3 regions of the Pseudoalteromonas sp. SCSIO_11900 genome follow, and region 3 is predicted to be linked to each of the others. Evidence: predicted binding sites of a transcription regulator. Region 3 holds the regulator's gene; each other region holds the start of a gene.

Region 1 (8,326 bases), 380 kb from region 3:
GGGCGGCCTAAAAATTGATGAATCAGAAACCTGTATTGATTTAGCGCTTGTTACTGCACTTTTAAGTAGCTTGAACGAGTTTGTTGTACCTCGAACCACTTGTATTATGGGGGAGCTAAGTTTAAACGGAGATGTGCGTCCAATCGACAGTGGTGTACCCCGTGTTAAAGAAGCGGCGCAACATGGGTTTACTGAAATATTTATCCCATTTCGTAACTACCATAAATCGATGGAAGGGCTGGGTGCTAAAATAACGCCAGTTAAAACAGTGCACGAGCTACTGAGTTTAACTAACAAACAAAAAGTGCTTAACGATGCGTGTTCTCAATGTTAGTCTTGCTTAAAGCCACTTATATAAAGAGTTTAATAAGGAAATGACATGAAAAAATTAGTGATTGCAGCCGCGATTATTGCTGCAGGTGTGGGTGGCGTGAGCTATGCAAACTATGTTGCAACACAAGAGGTACGTGCTGAGGTTGATAAACAGTTGGCCTTGGTCAGCGAACAAACAGGTGCTAGTTTTAACTACGCAGAGCTATCGGCGAGTGTTATTTCAAACAGTGTTGCCATTAGTAATATTGAAGTGACTAGCCCTGAGGGCGATAAAATTGCCACGGTTGAGCATGTTGAAGTGACAGGCTACGAAACCGATAAAATATCGCCACATACTGCTTTTACGTTTAAAAACTTTCAATTTGATAAAAGCTTTGTCGATACACTGCCTGCAGATACAAATACACAACTTGCCTCAGCCAGTTATGATTTACACTCTTCATTAGATTACGATGAGCAATCAGGTAACAGTGATATTATTGTTAAGCTGCAAGCTAATGATATTGCTAGTATTGATATGGACATGGGGCTTGCTAATTCTAAAGCGCTTATGGACGCTTCACTTGAAATCAGTAAGGCTCAACAAGCTGCAGGCAGTACGCCATTTACTTATGAGCAAGAGTTACAGCAGCAAACAATGATTATGCAAGCAATGAGTAAGCTAGAGCCACGTAATGTTAGCTTAGTTGTTAATAACCAAGGTGATCTTAAAGGCTTATTAGAAAGCGAGTTGGCAAAGCAAGGTATGACGTTAGAGCAAATGCAAACAATGCTTGATCAACAGCTTCAACAAGCACCTGTGACCGAAGAAATAGCCAAGGCGTTAACTGATTTTGCTAAAGGACTAAATTCGTTTAGTGTGTCTGCAAAACTGCCTGAAGGTAAAACTATGATGGAAGTGAATCAGCAACTAATGATGTTAGCAGGGCAACCCGAAGAGCTGGTTAAGTTTATAAATTTAGAAGTTAAAGGCAAATAACAGCGGTAAGTTATAAGCCGTCAGGATTCAATTTAAAACAAAAAAGCCGTACTTGATTATTCAAGTACGGCTTTTATTATTTTAGCTGATAGTTAGTGAAGAATACGCGCTCTAATTGTACCTTCAACTGCACTGAGCTCTTTAAGTGCGACTTCTGAGTGATCTGTGTCTACATCAATAACCACGTAACCAATTGCTTCATCGGTTTGTAAGTACTGTGCGGCAATGTTAATACCGTGCTGAGCAAACGCTTGGTTAATTTGCGTTAGCACGCCAGGGCGGTTGTGATGCACGTGTAACAAGCGGCTGCGATTAGCAAGCTCTGGTAATGATACTTCAGGGAAGTTAACCGCAGTAATAGTTGAGCCGTTATCTGAGTACTTAGCGAGTTTACCCGCTACTTCAATACCAATGTTCTCTTGTGCTTCTTGAGTAGAGCCACCTATATGCGGCGTTAAAATAACGTTGTCGAATTCACGCAGTGGCGAGATAAATTCTTCATCGTTAGATTTAGGTTCAACTGGGAATACGTCAATTGCTGCGCCGCTGAGTTTTTTCTCTGTTAGCGCTTCTGCTAGGGCGTCAATATCAACGACAGTACCACGTGAAGCGTTAATTAAAATAGAGCCTTGCTTCATTACCGCCAATTCAGCCGTGCCAATCAGGTTTTTAGTTTGCGGTGTTTCAGGTACGTGCAAGCTAATAATATCAGCGCGTTGCAATAGCTGCGTTAAGTTATGTACTTGTGTCGCATTACCTAAAGACAGTTTGTCTTCAATGTCGTAATACTCCACGTTCATACCAATATTTTCAGCCATAATGCCCAACTGAGTACCAATGTGACCGTAGCCAATAATACCTAAGGTTTTACCGCGCGCTTCAAACGAGCCATTGGCTGTTTTTAACCAGCCACCACGGTGCGCAGCGGCATTTCGCTGTGGAATACCACGTAATAAAAGTAGTATTTCGCCAAGTACAAGCTCAGCTACAGAGCGAGTATTAGAAAATGGAGCGTTAAATACGGCAATACCGCGTTCACGTGCTGCGTTTAAATCTACTTGGTTGGTGCCAATACAAAAACAACCGATAGCAACCAGTTTTTCAGCTGCATTTAATACCGATTCATTAATATGAGTACGAGAACGCAGCCCCACAAAGTGCACATCTTTAATGCGCTCAATAAGCTCGTCCTCAGGTAGCGATGTTTTAACGTAGTCGATATTGCTATAACCGTTACGTTTTAGCGTTTCAACAGCGCTTTGATGAACACCTTCAAGCAAGAGAATTTTAATTTTGTCTTTTGCTAACGATACCTTACTCATAACCATATCCTATTTAATTTGTGGCCCATTTTTTGTGCCGATAATCACTTTATCAGCACCGCGCTCTGCAAATAGGCCGTTGGTGACTACGCCAACAATTTGATTTATTTGTGTTTCAAGCTGTTTAGCATGGGTAATTTTTAAATTATGTACATCTAAAATAACGTTGCCGTTATCGGTTACAACACCTTGGCGATACACAGGGTCGCCACCAAGTTTTAATAATTCGCGGGCAACATAGCTGCGCGCCATCGGAATAACTTCAACCGGAAGAGGGAAATCCCCTAAGGTATCGACTAGTTTGGTGTCATCAACAATACACACAAACTGTTTAGCCACTGCCGCTACTATTTTTTCACGGGTGAGTGCTGCACCACCGCCTTTAATCATTTCGTTTAGAGCGTTAATTTCATCTGCGCCATCAACGTACACATCCAGAGCATCAACATCATTTAGCTCAAATACTTCTATACCAAGTTCTTTTAAACGTGCTGTAGACGCTTCTGAACTAGATACTGCACCAACAATGGTGTCTTTTACTGTGCCTAAAGCATCAATAAAATGATTAACGGTTGAGCCTGTACCAACACCCACTATGGTGTTTTCTTTTACAAACTCGAGTGCAGCCCATGCAGCTGCTTTTTTTAATTCATCTTGTGTCATTGCTATGTGCTCATTTATGTCAAAAATAGACTGTTAGTTTACAAGATTAATTGTTACCAACAGTAGGTTTTATTGGGTGTAATAATAGTTTTAAGAGGCACATCCCACGATTCAATTGGGAGCTTATCCACTTGTTGGCATTCGTGTGCTAGGCCAATAAGTTGTGGTTGTTGCCAATCTTGTTCGTATAAACGTGCCAAGGTTCTATCGTAAAACCCACCCCCCATTCCAAGGCGATTACCAAATTTATCAAATGCAACAAGTGGCATAAGTAGATAATCAAGCGCTGGCAATGGGCATATTTGAGAGCAGTTCAGCTTAGGCTCCAAGATACCATAGCGATTTGCCCTCATGGGTGAGTTTTTTTCATATCGTTGAAATAGTAAATTAGCCCCGTTGAAAGGGTGAATTACAGGTAAGTAAACATGCTGTTTAATGCTCCATAATTCATTAATTAACAATGAGGTATCTAATTCACCATCATTGCTTAAATAAAGCGCGATATTGCTTTTTTTGGCCGAGTTCATGCTTTTTAAATATTGAATAAAATTCACTTTAAGCGAGTGGGCCGCTATTTCTTGCTGGTTTTTTGATAGGTTATTACGTGCTTTACGAATATCGTGTCTTATTTGTGCGCGATTATTGCTCATTAAATATCTAAACCATAATTAAAAAGAGAATAAGTTCGGAAACATCAAATACACAGCAAGCACAATAAGTAATATTACAACTGTGGTAATCAGTGAATATAAAACAAGGTTACTGCGTTTTTTGGGTGTTGTAGAGAATGGCTCATCTAGCATTAAATCGTCATCTTGCCATGGTTCGTCATTTTCATCAGACAGAGATAACTCAACCTCGGGGAGACGTTGCTCAAGATCCTCAAGTTTCTCTTCAAGACGAATTAAGCTACTAGTAATGTAATCTAGGGCATCAAATAAGCGCTGATCTCGCTGGCTGTCGTGCGCTTTTTGAGAAGTAGCTTGTGTAGGGGCTGTTTGCTGAAGTTTGCTTTTGATCCCCAGCGTTGAAAGTAACTTGGCTTGCTTAAGGGCTTTCTCTTTGTTGCTAGGAGCAAACAGCAGCTTGCCATTAAAAAATGCCGCCACCTTTTCAGGTGAGGTTTTTAGTTTTTCTGTCAGTGCATTGGTCACTGCTTGGCTGTCTGCGCCTTCTGCAAGTCCTACAAATATAACACGAAAATTGTCGGCCATTTTTTATCCCTAACACGCTTTATTGTATAAGTAGAGTATATACCTAAAATGTTAAACAGTTCGAGACTGTTTTATGACTAACTTAATACACATAGCAAAACGGCCCTAAAAAGGGCCGTTTTAATATTAGCTAGGTGGCTTACAGGCCAGCTGCTGCGCGAAGTGCGTCTGCTTTATCTGTGCGTTCCCATGGGAATTCATCACGGCCAAAGTGGCCGTAAGCCGCTGTTGGAAGATAAATAGGGCGCTCAAGATCAAGCATTTGAATTAGGCCGTAAGGGCGTAAGTCAAAGTGTTCACGAATAAGTCCGATTAAACGCGCTTCTTCTAATTTACCTGTGCCAAATGTTTCAACACTGATAGATGTTGGCTCTGCAACACCAATAGCATAAGACACCTGAAGTTCACACTTGTCAGCAAGGCCAGCAGCAACAATGTTTTTAGCAACATAACGTGCAGCATAAGCCGCTGAGCGGTCAACTTTTGATGGATCTTTACCAGAGAAAGCACCACCACCGTGACGAGCCATGCCACCGTAAGTATCTACAATGATTTTACGACCAGTTAAACCACAGTCACCCATTGGGCCACCAATAACAAAGCGACCTGTTGGGTTAATGAAAAATTTAGTTGCACTAGTAATCAGCTCAGCAGGAAGTACTGGCTTAATGATGGTTTCCATTACTGCTTCTACTAAGTCATTTTGCGATACATCTTCGCTGTGCTGAGTAGAAAGTACAACGGCATCAATACCTACTGGCTTGCCATTTTCGTATGCAAATGTAACTTGTGATTTTGCATCTGGACGTAACCAGTTAAGCTCGCCACTTTTACGAACCTCAGCTTGGCGTTGTACTAAACGGTGAGAATAAGTAATTGGAGCAGGCATTAATACTTCAGTTTCGTTACATGCGTAACCAAACATTAGGCCTTGGTCGCCAGCGCCTTGCTCTTCTGGACTTGTACGGTCAACACCTTGGTTAATGTCAGGAGACTGTTTACCAATCGTGTTTAAAATTGCACACGAATCGGCATCAAAGCCCATATCAGAGTGTGTGTAACCAATTTCACGTACTGTTTTACGTGTAATTTCTTCGATATCAACCCATGCGCTAGTCGTTATTTCACCACCAACCATAACCATACCGGTTTTAACGTAAGTTTCACACGCTACACGGGCATGAGAGTCTTGCTCTAGGATAGCATCAAGTACCGCATCAGAAATTTGATCGGCGATTTTATCCGGATGACCTTCAGAAACAGATTCAGAAGTAAATAAATGTTTTGCCATTGTAATTATGCTCACAAATATTGCGCTTCACAAACGTCGGTATTAGCGCTAAAAAATTAAGGCGCGTATTTTATCTAAAACAAATGAATTTGCATAGTTTTTTTACGCCTAGACGTCTAAATAAAATATCTAATAGTAAATGGTTCTTAAAAAATATTCATAATGCCCTATTTTTATGGGTTTTTAATTGCACACAGCCCCCACAATAAGTAAGAATGGGGATAAATAAATACCCGCGCAAATACATATAAAGGTAGGAGAATTCATGCCATCTCGCAAAGAACTTGCAAATGCTATTCGCGTCTTGTCAATGGACGCAGTACAAAAGGCCAAATCTGGTCACCCTGGAGCCCCTATGGGCATGGCTGATATCGCAGAAGTATTATGGCGCGATTATCTAAAACATAACCCAACAAATCCAGAGTGGGCTGACCGAGATCGATTTATACTCTCAAATGGTCACGGTTCAATGCTAATTTATTCTCTACTGCATTTAAGTGGTTATGACTTGTCACTGGACGAAATTAAAAACTTCCGCCAAATGCATTCTAAAACACCAGGCCATCCAGAATATGGATACGCGCCAGGAATTGAGACCACTACGGGCCCATTAGGTCAAGGGATCACAAATGCGGTAGGTATGGCGATTGCTGAAAAAGCATTAGCAGCGCAGTTTAACCGTGAAGGCCACGACATTGTTGATCACCACACGTACGCGTTTATGGGTGATGGCTGTTTAATGGAAGGCATTTCTCATGAAGCATGCTCACTAGCCGGTACATTAGGCCTAGGCAAGTTAGTGGCATTTTGGGATGACAACGGCATTTCAATCGACGGTGAAGTTGAAGGTTGGTTTAGTGATGATACCCCAGCACGTTTTAAAGCATACGGCTGGCATGTAATTAGTGACGTTGATGGCCATGATAGCGATGCAGTAAGTGCAGCAATTGCAGAAGCTAAAAGCGTGACTGATAAGCCAACATTAATTTGTTGTAAAACTATTATTGGTTACGGCTCACCTAATAAGTCAGGTAGCCACGATTGTCACGGTGCACCGCTTGGTGATGACGAAATTAAAGCGTCTCGCGAGTTTTTAGGTTGGACGGGCGATGCATTTGAAATCCCTGAAGATATTTATGCACAGTGGGATAACAAAGAAAAAGGCCAACAGCTTGAAGCAAGCTGGGACGAAAAATTTGCCGCCTACGAGCAAGCATACCCAGAGCTCGCTGCTGAATACAAACGCCGTACACATTCAGAATTACCCGCTGACTGGGCTGAAAAATCACAAGCGTACATTGAAGAGCTGCAAGCAAACCCAGCAAACCCAGCATCACGTAAAGCGTCGCAAAATGCATTAAATGCGTTTGGCCCGTTACTACCTGAATTTATGGGTGGCTCTGCCGATTTAGCGGGTTCAAACTTAACAATTTGGGATGGCTCTAAAGGCTTAACTGCTGATGATGCAAGTGGTAACTACATATACTACGGTGTACGTGAGTTTGGTATGTCGGCCATTATGAACGGTATTGCACTGCATAAAGGCTTTATTCCTTACGGCGCAACGTTCTTAATGTTTATGGAATACGCACGCAACGCGGTACGTATGGCTGCATTAATGAAGCAACCAAGCATTTTTGTATACACGCACGATTCAATTGGTTTAGGTGAAGATGGTCCAACTCACCAACCAGTAGAGCAAATTGCCAGCATGCGTTTAACGCCTAACCTTTACAACTGGCGGCCATGTGACCAAGTTGAGTCAGCAATTGCATGGCAACAAGCTATTGAACGTAAAGACGGTCCTACATCATTAATCTTTACTCGCCAAGGCTTAGAGCAGCAAGCTCGTGATGCCCAGCAATTAATCGACGTTAAAAAGGGTGGTTACATCCTAAGTTGTGACGGCAATCCAGAGCTTATTTTGATTGCAACGGGTTCTGAAGTACAGCTAGCGCAAGACTCTGCGAAAGAGCTACGTGCGCAGGGTAAAAAGGTACGTGTTGTATCTATGCCATGTACTGATGCGTTTGAAGACCAATCGGCTGAGTACAAAGAAAGTGTATTACCAGCAAGCGTTTCACGTCGCGTAGCGATTGAAGCGGGTATTGCTGATTACTGGTACAAGTATGTAGGCCTAAATGGTGCCGTAGTTGGTATGACCACCTTTGGTGAGTCGGCACCGGCAAACGAGCTATTTGAGTTCTTCGGCTTTACGGTAGAAAATGTAGTTAACAAAGCAAACGCATTGTTTTAAGCGACTGCTTTAACGTTTAAAAGCCCGCGCTGTGTGTAACAGGGCGGGCTTTTTTATGAGTTGTACTTTTATCACTTCCTCTAAAGCTCAGCGTCTCATAGCTCTCTTGTGCATAAATCACTAAAAGTACTGTTCGAAACTCGTAGCCCGTTGCTCGAAGCATATCTCTCTATAAAGTCGTTCATTTTTAACCTTTTGGCTTCTAAGTGAGTAATTTTCACAGCACTTAACTTGCAAGGTTTATATGTATCAGGCACTGTGGAGGTA
Region 2 (8,326 bases), 1.2 Mb from region 3:
CGCGGTTTGCAGGGAATAAACCAATGACACCTAAAGGTTGCAAAGCACCTGACTTTTCAAGGTCGTCGAGCATATCGTTAGCGTCTTTAAATAAGCTACGTGCTTGCTCACCAACGACTTCATCGTCCATTATGCGCGGATATTTACCGGCGATTGACCAGGTCATAAAGTACGGCGTCCAGTCTATGTATTTACGTAAAGTCGAAATTGATACATTTTTAAATTCGGTCACACCCAGCTTTTTCGGCACGGGTGGGGTGTAGTTATCCCAATCGAGCTTTGCAGCATTATCGCGGGCGCGCTGTATGGTAACCGGTTTTGAGCGCGGCTTTTTGCGCGCTTGTTGTTCGCGTACTTTGTCGTATTCGGCTTTGGTTTTTTCTAAAAAGGCGGGTTTTAGCTCTTTAGATAACAAGCTCGATACCACGCCCACTGCCCGGCTGGCGTTATTTACATACACCACGCCTTTGTCGTACTGCGGCTCTATTTTTACTGCGGTATGCGCTTTTGAGGTGGTTGCGCCGCCAATCATAAGGGGTAATTCAAAACCTCGGCGGGTCATTTCTTTGGCTACGTGTACCATTTCGTCAAGCGATGGGGTAATTAAGCCAGAAAGGCCTATAATATCGGCTTTTTCGTCGATAGCTGTTTGCAGTATTTTTTCGGCAGGTACCATTACGCCTAAGTCGATTACTTCGTAGTTATTACATTGCAGTACCACGCCTACAATATTTTTACCTATGTCGTGCACGTCACCTTTTACGGTGGCCATAACCACTTTACCATTAGTGGCGCCTTCTTCTTTTTCGGCTTCAATAAATGGGTCTAGGTAGGCCACTGCGCGCTTCATTACACGGGCTGATTTAACAACTTGCGGCAAAAACATTTTACCGGCACCAAATAAATCCCCTACCACGTTCATGCCATCCATCAATGGCCCTTCAATCACGTGAATAGGTTTATCGGCGCCTGCGCGGCACGCTTCCGTGTCTTCATCTATAAAGGTGGTTATACCTTTAACAAGCGCATGCTCTAGGCGCTTTTCAACAGGCCATGTGCGCCATTCTAAATCTTCTACGCGTTCGGCTTGTGCCATGCCTGAATATTTAGGCGCAAGTTCTACAAGGCGCTCGCCCGCACCGGGGTCGGTGTTAAGAATTACATCTTCTACGGCTTTACGAAGTTCTTCGGGGATGTCGTCGTAAACCGCAAGTTGCCCTGCGTTTACTATGCCCATATCCATACCCGCTTTTATCGCGTGGTATAAAAATACCGAGTGAATCGCTTCACGTACGGGGTTATTACCTCTAAACGAAAACGATACATTTGACACCCCGCCCGACACTTTACAGTGCGGTAAGTTTTGCTTAATACGGCGGGTGCCTTCAATAAATTCCACAGCGTAGTTGTCGTGCTCTTCTATACCGGTGGCTACGGCAAATATATTAGGGTCGAATATAATGTCTTCTGGCGGAAAGCCAATTTCGTCGACCAAAATACGGTAGCTGCGCTCACAAATTTCAAACTTACGATCGGCAGTATCGGCTTGGCCGTCGGTATCAAATGCCATTACAACAGCGGCGGCACCAAAGCGTTTAATAATTTTAGCTTGGCGCTTAAATGGCTCTTCGCCCTCTTTAAGTGAAATGGAGTTAACAATGCCCTTGCCTTGAATACATTTAAGTCCTGCCTCTATTACATCCCATTTAGAGGAGTCGACCATTATAGGCACTTTAGATATATCAGGCTCTGATGCAATTAAGTTTAAAAACTTAACCATGGCCGCCTTTGAGTCCAACATGGCTTCGTCCATGTTTATATCAATAACTTGGGCGCCATTTTCTACTTGTTCGCGAGCAACATTAAGGGCGGTCTCGTAGTCTTCTTCCATGATCAAACGTTTAAACATGGCCGAGCCGGTTACGTTGGTACGCTCACCAACATTGGTAAATACTGCAATTTGCTGTGTCATGTTGGCTCCTAGTTTAAGTTACAGGCTTCAAGGCCTGATAAACGCATGCGTACATCAAGCTCTGGTAATGGGCGAGGTTTAACCCCTTCAAGCCCTTTGGCAAAGGCACGAATGTGCGCAGGCGTAGTGCCACAGCAACCACCAACAATATTTATAAAGCCCGATTTACCCCAATCGATAATCTCGGCAGCCATGTCCTCTGCTTCTAGGTCATACTCACCAAACTCATTGGGTAAGCCCGCGTTAGGGTGTACTGAGGTAAATGTTTCGCATACGCGCGAAAGCTCTTCTACGTATTGGCGAAGTAAATCGGGGCCAAGGGCGCAGTTAAGGCCAATCGAAATAGGTTTTATATGGCGAATAGAGTTATAAAATGCCTCAGTTGTTTGCCCCGAAAGCGTTCGCCCTGAGGCATCGGTAATGGTGCCCGAGATCATTACAGGTAATGTGCGCCCTGCTTGCTCAAACGCTTCTTCTACTGCGAATGAGGCTGCTTTTGCATTGAGGGTGTCGAAAATGGTTTCAATAAGTATTAAATCAGCGCCGCCTTCCATTAATGCAAGAGTAGACTCAACATACGCAGTAACCAGCTTATCAAAGGTAATATTACGATAGCCTGGGTCGTTTACATCTGGCGAGATAGAACAGGTTTTAGAGGTTGGCCCTAACACACCGGCTACATAGCGTGGCTTTTCTGGGTTTTTAGCAGTGAACTCGTCACATATTGCGCGTGCTAATTTAGCCGACTCTAGGTTTACCTCACGGCTTATGCTTGCCATGTCGTAATCTTCCATCGAAATGGTGGTCGAGTTAAACGTGTTGGTTTCAATAATATCCGCACCGGCGGCTAAAAAGCTGCGGTGTATATCAGCAATTAACTCGGGCTTGGTAAGGCTTAATAAATCGTTATTGCCTTTTATTAGCACGTGCCAGTCTTTAAAGCGCTCACCGCGGTAGTCTTCTTCTTCAAGCTTGTGAGTTTGGATCATAGTGCCCATTGCACCATCTAAAATTAAAATACGCTGTTTTAGCGCAGCGCTTAATTCGCTTTGCTTATTTTTGTTTGGCACGTTATTCGGCATAGTTGTTAGTCCTCACATCTTGGCTAACTAAATTAATATCATAAGGTGTAGTTTGGTACACGTAGTAATTTAACCAGTTTGAAAACAGTAAAAAGGCGTGGCTTTGCCACGTTTTAGACGGCTTTTTACTTGCATCGTTATCTGGAAAATAGTTTTCGGGTTTTGGCGCGTCTGGGCTTTTTTGTAAATCGCGTTCGTACTCTGCTTTTAATGTGTCGGCATCGTATTCTGGGTGGCCGGTTATAAACACTTGGCTGCCCGACTTATTTTTCATTAAGTAAGCGCCTACTTTTTCAGAGCCTGCCAATACCACTATATCGTCGCAGGCATTAATTTTATTTATATCAATGTGGCCATAACGTGAGTGCGGCACTAAAAAGGTGTCGTCGAAGCCACGAGTAAGTGCTCCGTGATCAAAATAACACTGGTGGGTAAACACGCCACAGAGCTTATCTTTTTTTAAATCACGTTTTAAATTGTAACGATGATACAACGCCGCATGCGCCGCCCAGCATGAGTAAAGTGTGGAGGTAACGTGTTGCTCTGCCCAGTCAATAATCACTTTTAGCTCATCCCAGTAGGCTACATCGCCGTATTCAAGGTGTGCTAGTGGCGCGCCGGTAACAATTAACGCATCGTAGTTATTATCTTTTACCTCAGAGAAATAACGGTAAAAGGTATCTAAGTGCTCTTCTGAGTTGCTACTGCTGCGGTGCGTATCTAAGCGCAATAGCTCTACATTTACTTGCAAAGGAGAATTAGCAAGCAAACGAATAAACTGTACTTCGGTTTCTACTTTATTAGGCATTAAATTTAAAATAGCCAAACGCATTGGGCGAATTTCTTGCGTTTTTGCACGGCTTTTTGGCATTACAAACACATTTTCTTCACGCAAACGGGCAATAGCCGGTAGCTCGTCTTTTACTGTGATTGGCATATTTTACTCCTACTCATAAAAACCGAGAATTTATACGCTCTCATTATGAACAGAATGCTAAAAATATCAACCTCTAGATGTATAGATGTCTAAATGAATTTATTCACCCAGTTTGTACAAATTGAATATGTACTTTAAAACAGCCCCATTCGTTGACTGTTTAACCCCTCAACAACTACAATACAGCATTGAAATTTTTATTATTATTTGAAGGCTTTCCTCCATGGTTTTACCTGATAAGTTTATATTCTCGATGAATCGAGTATCTAAAGTTGTGCCACCTAAGCGCACAATTTTAAAAGATATTTCGTTGCACTTTTTCCCTGGTGCTAAAATTGGTGTACTAGGTTTAAATGGTGCTGGTAAATCTACATTACTTCGCATTATGGCCGGTGTTGACCAAGACTTTGAAGGTGAAGCTCGCCCTCAACCTGGTACTAAAATTGGTTACTTACCGCAAGAGCCAGTACTGGATGAAAGCAAAACAGTACGCGAAATAGTTGAAGAAGCTGTTGGCGAAGTAAAGCATGCCCTTAACCGCCTTGACGAAGTGTACAACGAGTACGCAATGGAAGACGCTGACTTTGACGCCCTAGCAAAAGAGCAAGGCGAGCTTGAAGCGATTATTCAAGCGCACGATGGTCACAACATCGATAACGTTTTAGAGCGCGCTGCCGATGCACTTCGTTTACCTGAGTGGGATGCTAAAATTGAGCACTTATCAGGTGGTGAGCGCCGCCGTGTTGCTATTTGTCGTTTATTACTCGAAAAACCAGATATGCTTATTCTCGATGAACCAACTAACCACTTAGATGCTGAGTCGGTTGCTTGGCTTGAGCGCTTCTTACATGACTACGAAGGCACTGTTGTGGCGGTAACGCATGACCGTTACTTCCTTGATAATGTGGCTGGCTGGATACTAGAGCTTGACCGTGGTGAAGGTATTCCGTGGGAAGGTAACTACTCTTCTTGGCTTGAGCAAAAAGATGCCCGCTTACAACAAGAGCAAAAATCTGAAAAAGCACGTCAAAAATCAATTGCACAAGAACTTGAATGGGTGCGTTCAAACCCTAAAGGTCGTCAAGCTAAGTCAAAAGCGCGTATGGCACAGTTTAGCGAGCTACAGCAGTCTGATTACCAAAAACGTAACGAAACCAACGAATTGTTTATTCCACCTGGCCCACGTTTAGGTGACCAAGTATTAGAAGTAAACAACTTACGTAAAAGCTTTGGCGACCGTGTTTTAATTGATGATTTAAGCTTTAGCATGCCTAAAGGCGCTATTGTGGGTATTATTGGTGCCAATGGCGCGGGTAAATCAACCCTATTTAAAATGCTAAGTGGCGAAGAACAACCAGATAGCGGCAGCATTAGCGTAGGTGAAACTGTAGAGCTTGCAACCGTTGATCAGTTCCGTGGCAACATGGACGAAAGCAAAACTGTATTTGAAGAGATTTCTGACGGCCAAGACGTGCTAAAAATTGGTAACTTTGAGTTCCCAAGCCGTGCTTACGTTAGCCGTTTTAACTTTAAAGGTAACGATCAGCAAAAATTTGTTAAAGACTTATCTGGTGGTGAGCGTAACCGTTTACACCTTGCTAAGCTTTTAAAAGCCGGTGGTAACGTAGTACTACTGGATGAACCAACCAATGACCTTGATGTTGAAACACTTCGCGCCCTTGAGAACGCTATTTTAGAGTTCCCAGGCTGTGTAATGTGTATATCGCATGACCGTTGGTTCCTTGACCGTATTGCAACGCACATTTTAGATTACCGCGACGAAGGCCAAATTAACTTCTTTGATGGTAACTACACTGAGTACGAAGAGTGGCTTAAAAAGACCCTTGGCGCAGAAGCTGCACAGCCTAAGCGTATTAAGTACAAAAAAATTGGCTAACAGCCACCGTTAATAAGTTAAAAGCCCTGCATTTTATGCGGGGCTTTTTTATGCAAGCTATTTTTAGCTTTGAGCAAATTGGCGTGTTAAGCATTACCAGCTATGCTTATTATAAATAATAACTTTATAAGATTATTATGCAAAACCGTCGGCAATTAACATTGATATAAACAGCATTACGCATTTAAAGCGCTTGGTTGAACTAAACCTTGCTGATGAAACATTATTACACCGTGAGCTTGAAACGCTTATTTACCAAACATAAATAGACGCACTGCGTGAAGTTGATTACCATAACCAAAAATAATTAAACGACGCAGATATGAGTTTAAATCCCAATCTACCTTTAGTTTATCATCCTAATTACTCGTTTAGTTTTGATCCCAAACACCGCTTTGTAATGAGTAAATTTGCGCTGTTATACCAGCATGTTAAAACCCTTGGACTTGCTGGCAGCAATATCATAGAGCCACCACATGGTCGTGTTGAAGAGTTAGAAATAGTGCACTGTGAAAACTATATTCACGATTTATGGCATAACCGCCTAGATGAAAAAGCCATGCGCCGTATAGGCCTACCTTGGTCACAAGCACTAATGAATCGCACATTTACCGCACCATTAGGGACACTGCAAACCGCGCGTTTAGCACTTAAAAATGGGCTTGCGTGCCATTTAGCGGGCGGCACTCACCATGCCCATAGTGATTTTGGTTCGGGTTTTTGCATGGTGAACGATTTAGCTTTTACCGCACAAACGTTAATTCAAAACCGTGAAGTAACCAACGTACTGATTTTTGATTTAGATGTTCACCAAGGTGATGGCACGGCAGCCATGCTGGCTCATCAACCTTATGCGTTTACCTGTTCAATACACTGTGAGAAAAACTTCCCGTTTAGAAAGTCCCCTAGCGATTTAGATATTGGTTTAGCCAATAATATGCAAGACGCTGAATACATAGGTATTGTTGACGATACCCTGCAATTTTTATTACACGAGCTTAACCCAGATCTGGTTTTATACGATGCTGGCGTTGATATTTGGCAAGAAGATGGCTTAGGTAAACTGGATATTAGTTGGCAAGGAATAGAAAAGCGCGACCACATAGTGCTTAAACGCTGCCTTGCAAATAACACCCCAGTGGCCACTGTAATTGGCGGTGGTTATGACAGAGATCATCAGCGACTAGCACAGCGCCACGGCATTGTTATTGAGCAAGCGGCTAGTTTTTAATTATATTTTTAACTGACTCGGCGTAATGCCGGTCCAACGCTTAAAAGCTCGGCGAAAATTAGGAATATCATAAAATGCTAATCGCATCGCGACTTGTTCATTGCCTTGCTGGCACACCCCCAGTAAATGCAGTGCTTTAAGTTTATTTTGCTCATCTTGTAATTGCGAATAGCTAACACCATGTTGTTTTAACTTACGTTTAAACGTAGCAGGGCTCATAGCAAAGTGCTCAGCACTGTTAGCAAGGCTGTTGTTTTTATCACGGTAAATGCGCTGGCACACAGCCTCAACAAAAGACTGTGATACATTCTTATTTAACTCACTTTGCGCTATGCACTGCTGCCAGCGCAATGGACTCGACTCTGGGTTTGGGCACTTAAGCAATTGTTTATCAAAATGCCAACGGGTATAGGGTTGTTCAAATCGTACCCGTAAACCTAAATGCTGCTCATACTCTTGAATATGACGCGGGCGTTTACAAGTAAAATCAAAATAACAGTGCGGGTAGTGATCTCTCACTCTTTTTAGTAAGCTCATTAGCGCAGCGCTGTATATTTCAAAACAATAATTTTTTAAAGGCTCGTCCATACCTACATTCGGTTGCAAGTACAGATAGAAATCATTTTGGAAAATATGCTTACGAGTAAAAAATAAGGGGGCAAGCATCGCTTGTATTTTATGTAATTGCTTTAAAGAGGCACCTAGTGTTTAATGCGGATCGTTTAAGTTAATTGAACGATCTTTCAGAGGCTTCATAATAGGCTACAACAAAAGTTGTGGCCTATTTTTATGTCTGAATTTATTAAAGAATTACACCTTACTACTGAGTTTAGCCAAGATCGTGATATTGATTCGTTTACTAAGCATATTCCCCTTGAGTGGATTGAAGCAGCCGTTACTCAAACAGGAAGAGCCTCTGTGCGTAAACGACGTTTCCCCGCCGAGCAAGCTGCTTGGCTTGTATTAGGGATTGGTTTATTAAGAAACCGCTCAATATCTGAAGTCTGTGACAAACTAGAGCTCGCTTTTCCTGACGCTAAAGGAGAGCTTCCACCATTGGCGACTAGCAGTATTATAAAAGGGAAAGAAAAGCTAGGCGCAGCGCCTATGAAACACCTTTTTAAACATACAGCAACGCAGTGGGAGCAGTCGCAAACTTTTGATGACGTGTGTGGTTTAAAGCTGCTCAGCATTGACGGTACACAAT
Region 3 (8,326 bases):
ATGAACCTGATTTACCATATTAATACCGACTCGCATTTATGTTTCGTATTTTGAAGAATGGTATGCACTACCATAACGCCGGATGCGCCGCGTTTAACTTTGCTGAACCAAATGATTCACTAGCACCACTTTTTGCCGATAGGCCGGGATCGGCTTGCCCTGGGCGCACCAAATTAAATACCCTGTCTAAGTCAGCGAGTAAATCATTTACATCTTCAATACCCACCGAGATACGAATAAGCGTGTCGCCTACTCCGGCTTCTGCACGCGCGGTTGCGTCCATGCCGGCGTGGGTCATAGTCGCAGGGTGACAAATCAAACTTTCTACTCCACCTAATGATTCCGCTAAGCTAAATTCATTTAAGCGCGTTAAAAACGCTGCAGCATCGTTTATATCGCCTTTTATATCAAAACTAACCATAGCACCAAAGCCAAGCTGCTGCGCCTTAGCTAGCGCATGTTGAGAGTGTGATTCAAGACCTGGGTAGTAAACTTGGTCAACAAACTGAGAGCGTTCTAAATACTGTGCAATGGCGAGTGCATTTTCTTGGTGTTGCCTTAAACGCACGTTTAAAGTACGTAAGCCTCTGAGAGTTAAATAGCTATCAAATGGCGCGCCGGTGATGCCAATGTTATTTGCCCACCACGCTAACTCTTCACCTAACTCAGCAGTCGCTGCGATAACCGCGCCACCAACAACGTCTGAATGGCCATTGATATATTTTGTGGTTGAGTGCACCACAATATCAGCGCCAAACTTAATCGGGTTTTGTAATGCTGGCGATAAAAACGTGTTGTCGGCGGCAACCAGTGCACCACACTGTTTAGCTGTATCAGTTACTGCTTTAATATCTGTTAAGCGTAAAATAGGATTGCTAGGTGTTTCAATCCAAATCAGCTTAGGTTTAATAGCAAGGATGCGTGTCAAACTGTCGCTTTTGGTAAAATCGACCACTTCTAGTTTTAATAAGCCGCGCTTTTCTAGCGAAGTAAATAAGCGATAGCTGCCCCCATAACAGTCATGAGGGATCACTAACGTATCGTCACTATTAAGTAATTGTGTTGTTAGGTGAACGGCTGCCATGCCTGTTGCGGTAATAATGCCTTTAGCGCCACCTTCAAGCTCCGTGAGCGCCTCAGCCAAAATGTCACGATTAGGGTTACCACTACGGCCATAATCATATTGGCGCTTTGTATCAAAGTCAGCAAATGAGTAAGTTGTTGATAAATAAAGCGGTGGAACAACCGCACCATGCTGCTTGTCGGCTTCTATTCCACTACGAACAGCAATTGTTGCCTTATTTTTTTTACTCATTTTCGCTACCTTTACTGATTTGGATGTTTAGACGTCTAAAAGGTAGCGCATGCAATTTAAGATGTCAAAACATTTAAATGTCTAGATAGCTAAATAACTAGTATTTGACTATCTTTTTTAAACCGATAGAATTTCACGCATATTTACACGCTTTGATGCTGTGTGAGCAATTTATAATCTGAGGCAACGATACATCTTATGGCTAAATGGAATGGTGAATATATTCACCCATACGCAGAACACGGGAAAAAATCTGAACAAGTAAAGAAGATCACCGTTTCGATCCCGCTAAATGTATTAAAAGTATTAACTGATGAACGTACTCGTCGTCAAATAAACAACTTACGTCATGCAACAAATAGCGAGCTTTTATGCGAAGCGTTTTTGCATGCGTTTACCGGGCAACCGCTGCCTAATGATGATGATTTGCGTAAAGATAACGCAGAAAAAGTACCTGAAGAAGTGAAGAAAATAATGCAAGAAATGGGACTAGAAGTGCCTATTTTAAATGAAGACTAGAAGGGTCTTTATACAAAAAAACCTCAGCAAATGAAGTGACCCCATAAAGTTGGACTCATTTTTAAGCGGCTGCCAAGGCCTGATTTCGATACTGTATCGGACTCAGGCCTTTTAGTTTCAGCTTAATACGCTCGTTGTTGTAATAGTCGATATATTCTTTGATGTTTTCAATAAGCTCATTCACGTCTTTAAACGTTTCGTTGTGGTACATCTCACTCTTCAATATGCCGAAGAAGTTCTCAGCAACCGCATTATCTAAACAATTTCCTTTTCTAGACATACTTTGTTGCAACCCTTTTTCCTTGAGATGATTTTGATATTGTTTGTTTTGATATTGCCACCCTTGATCTGAGTGTACAACTGGCTTTTCATTTGGCTTCAACCTAGCAGTTGCTGTTTTAAGCATGTCAGTTACCAAAGGGAGTGCAACGGATTTTCTGACTTCGTAACTGATTACCTCTTGGTTGAATAGGTCAATCATAGGCGATAGATATACCTTCTCATTATTCACTTTAAACTCTGTCACATCCGTCACCCATTTTTGATTTGGCTTCTGCGCACTAAACTCACGGTTAAGCGTATTTTCTGCGATTTTACCCACTTCACCTTTATAGGATTTATAACGCTTAGGCCTTACTTTTGACTTGAGGCCTAACTCATTCATCAGCCGTTGAACGCGCTTATGATTAACAAGTACCCCCATTGTTCTCAGAGCACTCGTAATTCTGCGATAGCCATATCGTCCTTTATGCGCGTGATAGATATCACGTATTTTTACCAGTAAATCATTGCTTGCACAGGGTTGCTTACAAGTAGTGCGATGATAATAGTAAACACTCTTTGGCAGCCCTGTAGCCTTTAAAAGGTGTCGTAAGCTATGTTTTGCCTTGAACTCTTCGACGACTATCGTCTTGTCTTTGCTTTTTTCTTTCTGGCTTGAGCCAAGGCTTCTAACTTTTTTAGCACATCATTCTCTGCTCGTAAGTATGCTAATTCTTCTCGTAACTCCTCCTCAGTCATTTGCTCTACTGGTTTTGATGAAGAAGAATTATTAGTCATGACTGGCCTACCTTTTATTTGTGGTTTGAGACGTGATATACCATCACGAGCATAAAGCTTTTGCCATTGAAAAAGAATGCCAGGGGACGATAAATCGAAAAAAGCACTGGTATAACCGAGTGACCAACTGTTTGCTGTCATCGTTTTTAACACTTCTACCTTAAATGCTTGAGAATAAGGTTTGTGAACAGACCTGAAGCTTTCAGCGCCATGAATTCGATAAATAGCGGTCCAATATCGGACCTGCCTATCTGTAACATTAAATCTGTTGCTTACTGTCGAAGAGCTTTCAGACAAAGCGAGCTCTGCTATTTTGAGCTTAAAAGCTCGATGATGTTTGGACATAAAAAGACCCCCAGTAATTGGAATGTCCAACTATTGGGGGTCACTTCAAAATGCTGAGGTTTTTTTGCGGTAATTTACACTTAACAATTACGCCATGTAGTTTTCTGGCATATCAATTTGTGCAACACCAGAGTCTACCGCCGCCTGCGCAACCGCTTTAGCTATACGTGGTAACAAACGTGGATCCATTGGTTTTGGTATAATATATTTAGCACCAAACTCTAATTTGCCGATGCCTGCGGCAGTAAGCACTTCAGTCGGCACGGGCTCTTTAGCAATACTGCGAATTGCTTCCACAGCAGCAATTTTCATCTCGTCGTTTATTTCACTGGCACGTACATCTAACGCACCACGGAAAATAAACGGAAAACACAATACGTTATTAACTTGATTCGGATAATCAGAGCGACCTGTAGCCATAATTAAATCGTTACGTGCAGCGTGTGCTAATTGCGGATCGATTTCAGGATCGGGGTTTGAACAAGCAAATACCACGGGTCTATCAGCCATTAATTTTAAATCTTCAGGGGCTAATAAATTAGGGCCCGATACACCCACAAACACATCGGCATCTTCAATTACATCTTGTAAAGTACGTTTATCGGTATTGTTTGCAAATAATTGCTTATATTCATTCAAGTCATCACGACGCGTATGAATAACTCCTTTGCGATCTAACATATAAATATGTTCACGCAACGCGCCACACTTAATTAAAAGCTCCATACAGGCAACAGCTGCAGCGCCGGCACCTAAACATACAATAATTGCATCTTCAATTGCTTTGCCCTGTACTTCCAGCGCGTTTAGCATACCCGCAGCCGTTACAATAGCCGTACCATGCTGATCATCATGAAAAACAGGAATGCTACAACGCTCTATAAGCGCTTTTTCTATTTCAAAACACTCTGGCGCTTTAATATCTTCTAAATTAATTCCACCAAAGGTGTCGGCAATATTAGCCACCGTGTTAATAAAGTCTTCGGTAGTACGGTGCTTAACTTCAATATCTATAGAGTCTAACCCTGCAAAACGCTTAAATAGTAGCGCTTTACCTTCCATAACGGGTTTTGAAGCGAGTGGACCTAAATTACCTAAGCCTAAAATTGCGGTGCCGTTAGTAATAACCGCAACCATATTTCCTTTACCAGTATATTTGTAGGCATTTGCTGGATCAGCGGCAATTTCACGAACAGGTTCTGCGACACCAGGGCTGTATGCGAGCGCGAGGTCTTTAACCGTCTCAGCGGGCTTGGTCAGCTCAATACTGATTTTACCTGGAACGGGATGGGCATGGTAATGTAGTGCTTGTTCACGAAAATCTGACATAACGCGATTATATCCTGCAATTTAAGTTAAAGTGAGAGGTAGTTTTAATCTACGATACCTTTATTATTTTTAAATTCCAAGCAATATCAGGTCTATCCTGTTATATGCTAGAACTGTTAATTTTAAGTGATTTATCAGCAACTTCCCTAGATTATCCTGACATTTTTAAAATATAAATTCGTCATAAAAATGAAAAACACAGGTACTTTTTGCCCTTGTTCTATTTTTATAAAGCGTATTTTTTAGTCTTAAATTAAAATAGCGAAATACCGAATTTTATTTAACTTTAAACACAAATAACCTCACGTTACCTGCATTTGAGTACCATCTTTAAAGTTTAACAAATAAAAATATAGAGAATATTGGCTGTTTTGTCTGCAAATGTTTATGCATACTCAGAATAAGAACAGGAAATAGTTATGCAAAAAAAATAAATACAAAATTGCTAAGAAAGCAGATAGGAAAGTAAATTTTGACCACAAAAAAAGCACCCTAAGGTGCTTTTTTTACATAGAAACAAAAAATTATTTTTTGCTGCTAAGTGCACCGAAGCGCTTGTTGAAGCGATCAACACGGCCGCCAGTGTCTAAAATCTTTTGCTTACCAGTGTAAAACGGGTGACACGCAGAACATACGTCTAAGTGAATGTCTTTACACAGAGTAGAACGAGTTTCGAATTTGTTTCCGCATGAACAAGTTGCAGAAATTACTTCGTACTTAGGGTGAATACCTTCTTTCATAGGAACCTCTAGTTAAGGCCGCATCGCTCTCCAAACCCGAAGTCTGGCACCATACGTCGTTAAAACAAATTTATTGGTCGCGAATTTTATCCAACAACCCGCACGCACACAAGCTTTAATTACCCTTTTTGCTAAAAAGTCGGCAAACACCTATTCATTACTGATTTGTCGGTAGGCTTTTAATGCTATTTTTAGTACATTAAACCATTACGTTAATTGGTTGAGTTGTTATGCATTTTGCTGAAGTTGCAATAAAAGTCCCCTTGCCTCGCACCTTTGATTATAAAGTGGATGAGCAATTAGTACCGCTGACTCAATTACAGCCTGGTATGCGCGCGTTAGTCCCTTTTGGCAATCAACGTAAAGTAGCGGTTATTCTTAGCTTAAAAGCGGATACAGCAGTCCCCGAAGGCAAAATAAAATCTATTATTGAAGTTATTGACGACTCACCGGTGTTATCTGCGCAGCATTTAGAGCTACTGAAGTTTACAGCGCGTTATTATTGCTATCCACTCGGTGAAACTATTCATATTGCATTGCCCAGTGCACTGCGCCAAGGTGAGTGCCCTGATAAAACCAGTATAAACATGGTGACATTAAGCGAAAAGGGGGCACTTTTACCGTCTTTAAAAGCTAAAACACAGCTTAATTTGCTTAAGCAATTATCAGCATCCGGTAAATCATCATTAACCGAACTCAAAGCCCTCGGGTTTAATAAAAAAACCATTGATACCCTTTTAGATAAAAAGCTAATAATTCAAACCATTGAGCACGACAATCAATGGCAACATACCTCGCCAACGGTTGGCAGCAAACCTCGTTTGAATAAAGAGCAAGCCATTGCCTGCACTGCAATTAATCAAAGCACTGGGTTTAAGAGCTTTTTGCTAGAAGGTGTCACTGGCAGCGGAAAAACCGAAGTTTACCTACAATGCCTAGAAGAAGTATTAAAACGTGGCGAACAGGCGTTAGTGCTTGTTCCTGAAATAGGGCTAACGCCTCAAACGGTCAATCGTTTTAGACGTCGCTTTCCTGACACCCCTATTATGTTATGGCACTCGGCATTAACCGATAACGAACGTCTACAAACATGGCGCTTTTGTGAAAAAGGCAGTTGCGCCATTGTTATAGGCACCCGTTCGAGTATTTTTCTGCCATTTTTAAAGCTCGGGATGATTGTGGTTGATGAGGAGCATGATGCCTCATTTAAACAACAAGACACTTTACGCTATCATGCCCGTGATTTAGCTGCGTATCGTGCCTATCAGCATCAAATTCCACTTATTTTAGGTAGCGCCACGCCGGCATTAGAAACACTGCATAAAGCAATTAATAACAAATACCAGTTACTCACATTAAGTGAGCGCGCGCAAACCGCCACCGATAATCAGTTTAAGCTGCTCGACATGAAAGGTCAGCCTGATCGAGCCGGTATTGCGCATGCCAGTCTTGCAATAATGCGCCAGCACCTAAATAGAGGAAAGCAGGTGATGGTATTTTTAAATCGCCGTGGGTTTTCTCCTACCTTGATTTGTCATGAATGTGGTTGGTTGAGTGAATGTAGCCGATGCAGCACCAGTGCGACTTTCCATAAGGCAATAGGCCAAATGATTTGCCACCATTGTGGCGATCAATATCATGTACCGCATCAATGCCCTGACTGTGGTAGTACGCAAATATTTCCTAACGGCAAAGGCACCGAGCAAATAGAAGAGTTTTTAAGTAGTGAATTTGCAGACACCCCGATCAGCCGTATCGACCGTGACTCAACTCGGCGTAAAGGTAGCCTTGAAAAAGCACTGGATGAAATAAACCAAGGCGGCGCACGTATTTTAGTTGGTACGCAAATGCTGGCAAAAGGCCACCATTTTGCTGATGTTAGCCTAGTACTTATTTTAGATGTCGATAGTGGTTTGTATTCGTGTGACTTTAGGGCTACTGAGCATTTAGCACAATTAGTAACACAAGTTGCAGGACGCGCGGGACGTTCTGGCGAACCCGGTGAAGTATTATTACAAACGCACTTTCCTGAGCACCCCTTATTACAAGACTTAGTTAATAATGGCTATCAAGATTTTGCCCGCTTTGCACTCACTGAGCGAAGTGATGCACAGTTGCCACCTATTACAAGTATGGCAATTGTTCGCGCACAAGGGCATAACATAAAGCAAGTCGTCGACTTTCTAACGGATTTGGTTCCTGTCAATGGGGTATCTGGTATACAATTGCTCGGACCGATCCCCGCGCCTTTAGAAAAAATTGCGGGAATGTATCGTTTTCAATTACATATTCAAGCGCAAGAACGACGCATACTACATCAGTATCTCGCGCAAATGGTTGATTATCTCAGCACTAGCAAACTTGCACAAAAAGTTCGCTGGAGTTTAGACGTAGACCCTACAGACATGATTTAGGTAAGGCCACATATAACACCATGGCACAGCACGATTATATTAATAAAAAACCAAAAAATAGAAAAAACACTAAACAAGAGCCGGCAAAAAAACCCTTCCCGTTTTTGTTAATCATTATTGCCTTGTTACTAGTCGGTGGTTTTGCATACGGACTCTGGTTTGTTAAAAACAATGCCGATCCAGAGCTTGTTGAAAAGCAAGCAAATCCAACACCCGAAAAACAAGTAGAAATAGCTAAACCGCGGCCACCTAAATTTATTAAAGAAATTAAAGAGCATGAGATTCAGGTTGAAGTAAAAGAACTTGAACAAAAAGGTCCTTATGTCATGCAATGTGGTTCATTTAGAACCCATCAGCAAGCTGAAACCTTAAAAGCTAAAATAGCGTTTGCAGGATTAATTTCAGAAATCAAAAAAACCACAGGCAGCAATGGTATTTGGTACAAAGTGCGTTTAGGGCCTTATGAAACCAAGCGTCATGCAGAAAGTGACAAGAACAAACTTAAACGAATTAATATTGTCGGCTGCGGAATTTGGGGCTGGACTTGAATTTAAACCATTCACCCATATAACCTCTTCATAATCGTTTTTTACGCGCTGCCCCTT

What was found. The regulator MetJ, encoded in region 3, represses methionine synthesis genes. The targets are predictions, from matches to a motif close to TAGACGTCTAGACGTCTA.
Region 1: metK (methionine adenosyltransferase) is a predicted target of MetJ. The motif match lies at 5,904-5,921, and genes of this name have one in related genera.
Region 2: BG00_RS00015 (homoserine O-succinyltransferase) is a predicted target of MetJ. The motif match lies at 4,066-4,083, and genes of this name have one in related genera.

The regions. Positions count from the first base shown of each region.
Region 1 is NZ_KK070023.1:1,579,451-1,587,776, forward strand. Features, by position in the region: gene radA (DNA repair protein RadA) at 1-334, shown strand, start outside; gene BG00_RS07285 (hypothetical protein) at 380-1,312, shown strand; gene serA (phosphoglycerate dehydrogenase) at 1,405-2,634, opposite strand; gene rpiA (ribose-5-phosphate isomerase RpiA) at 2,644-3,297, opposite strand; gene BG00_RS07300 (5-formyltetrahydrofolate cyclo-ligase) at 3,351-3,947, opposite strand; gene BG00_RS07305 (hypothetical protein) at 3,966-4,511, opposite strand; gene metK (methionine adenosyltransferase) at 4,651-5,802, opposite strand; gene tkt (transketolase) at 6,068-8,059, shown strand.
Region 2 is NZ_KK070023.1:744-9,069, forward strand. Features, by position in the region: gene metH (methionine synthase) at 1-1,972, opposite strand, end outside; gene BG00_RS00010 (homocysteine S-methyltransferase family protein) at 1,981-3,054, opposite strand; gene BG00_RS00015 (homoserine O-succinyltransferase) at 3,044-3,991, opposite strand; gene ettA (energy-dependent translational throttle protein EttA) at 4,215-5,888, shown strand; partial or broken gene BG00_RS17900 (PilZ domain-containing protein) at 6,046-6,153, shown strand; gene BG00_RS00025 (histone deacetylase family protein) at 6,211-7,119, shown strand; gene BG00_RS18375 (helix-turn-helix domain-containing protein) at 7,120-7,401, opposite strand; partial or broken gene BG00_RS18380 (AraC family transcriptional regulator ligand-binding domain-containing protein) at 7,498-7,815, opposite strand; gene BG00_RS00035 (IS4 family transposase) at 7,909-8,326, shown strand, end outside.
Region 3 is NZ_KK070023.1:1,199,997-1,208,322, reverse strand. Features, by position in the region: gene metL (bifunctional aspartate kinase/homoserine dehydrogenase II) at 1-18, opposite strand, end outside; gene metB (cystathionine gamma-synthase) at 68-1,315, opposite strand; gene metJ (met regulon transcriptional regulator MetJ) at 1,514-1,834, shown strand; gene BG00_RS05565 (IS3 family transposase) at 1,896-2,741, opposite strand; gene BG00_RS05560 (transposase) at 2,738-3,238, opposite strand; gene BG00_RS05555 (malic enzyme-like NAD(P)-binding protein) at 3,326-4,567, opposite strand; gene rpmE (50S ribosomal protein L31) at 5,092-5,307, opposite strand; gene priA (primosomal protein N') at 5,538-7,721, shown strand; gene BG00_RS05540 (SPOR domain-containing protein) at 7,742-8,269, shown strand.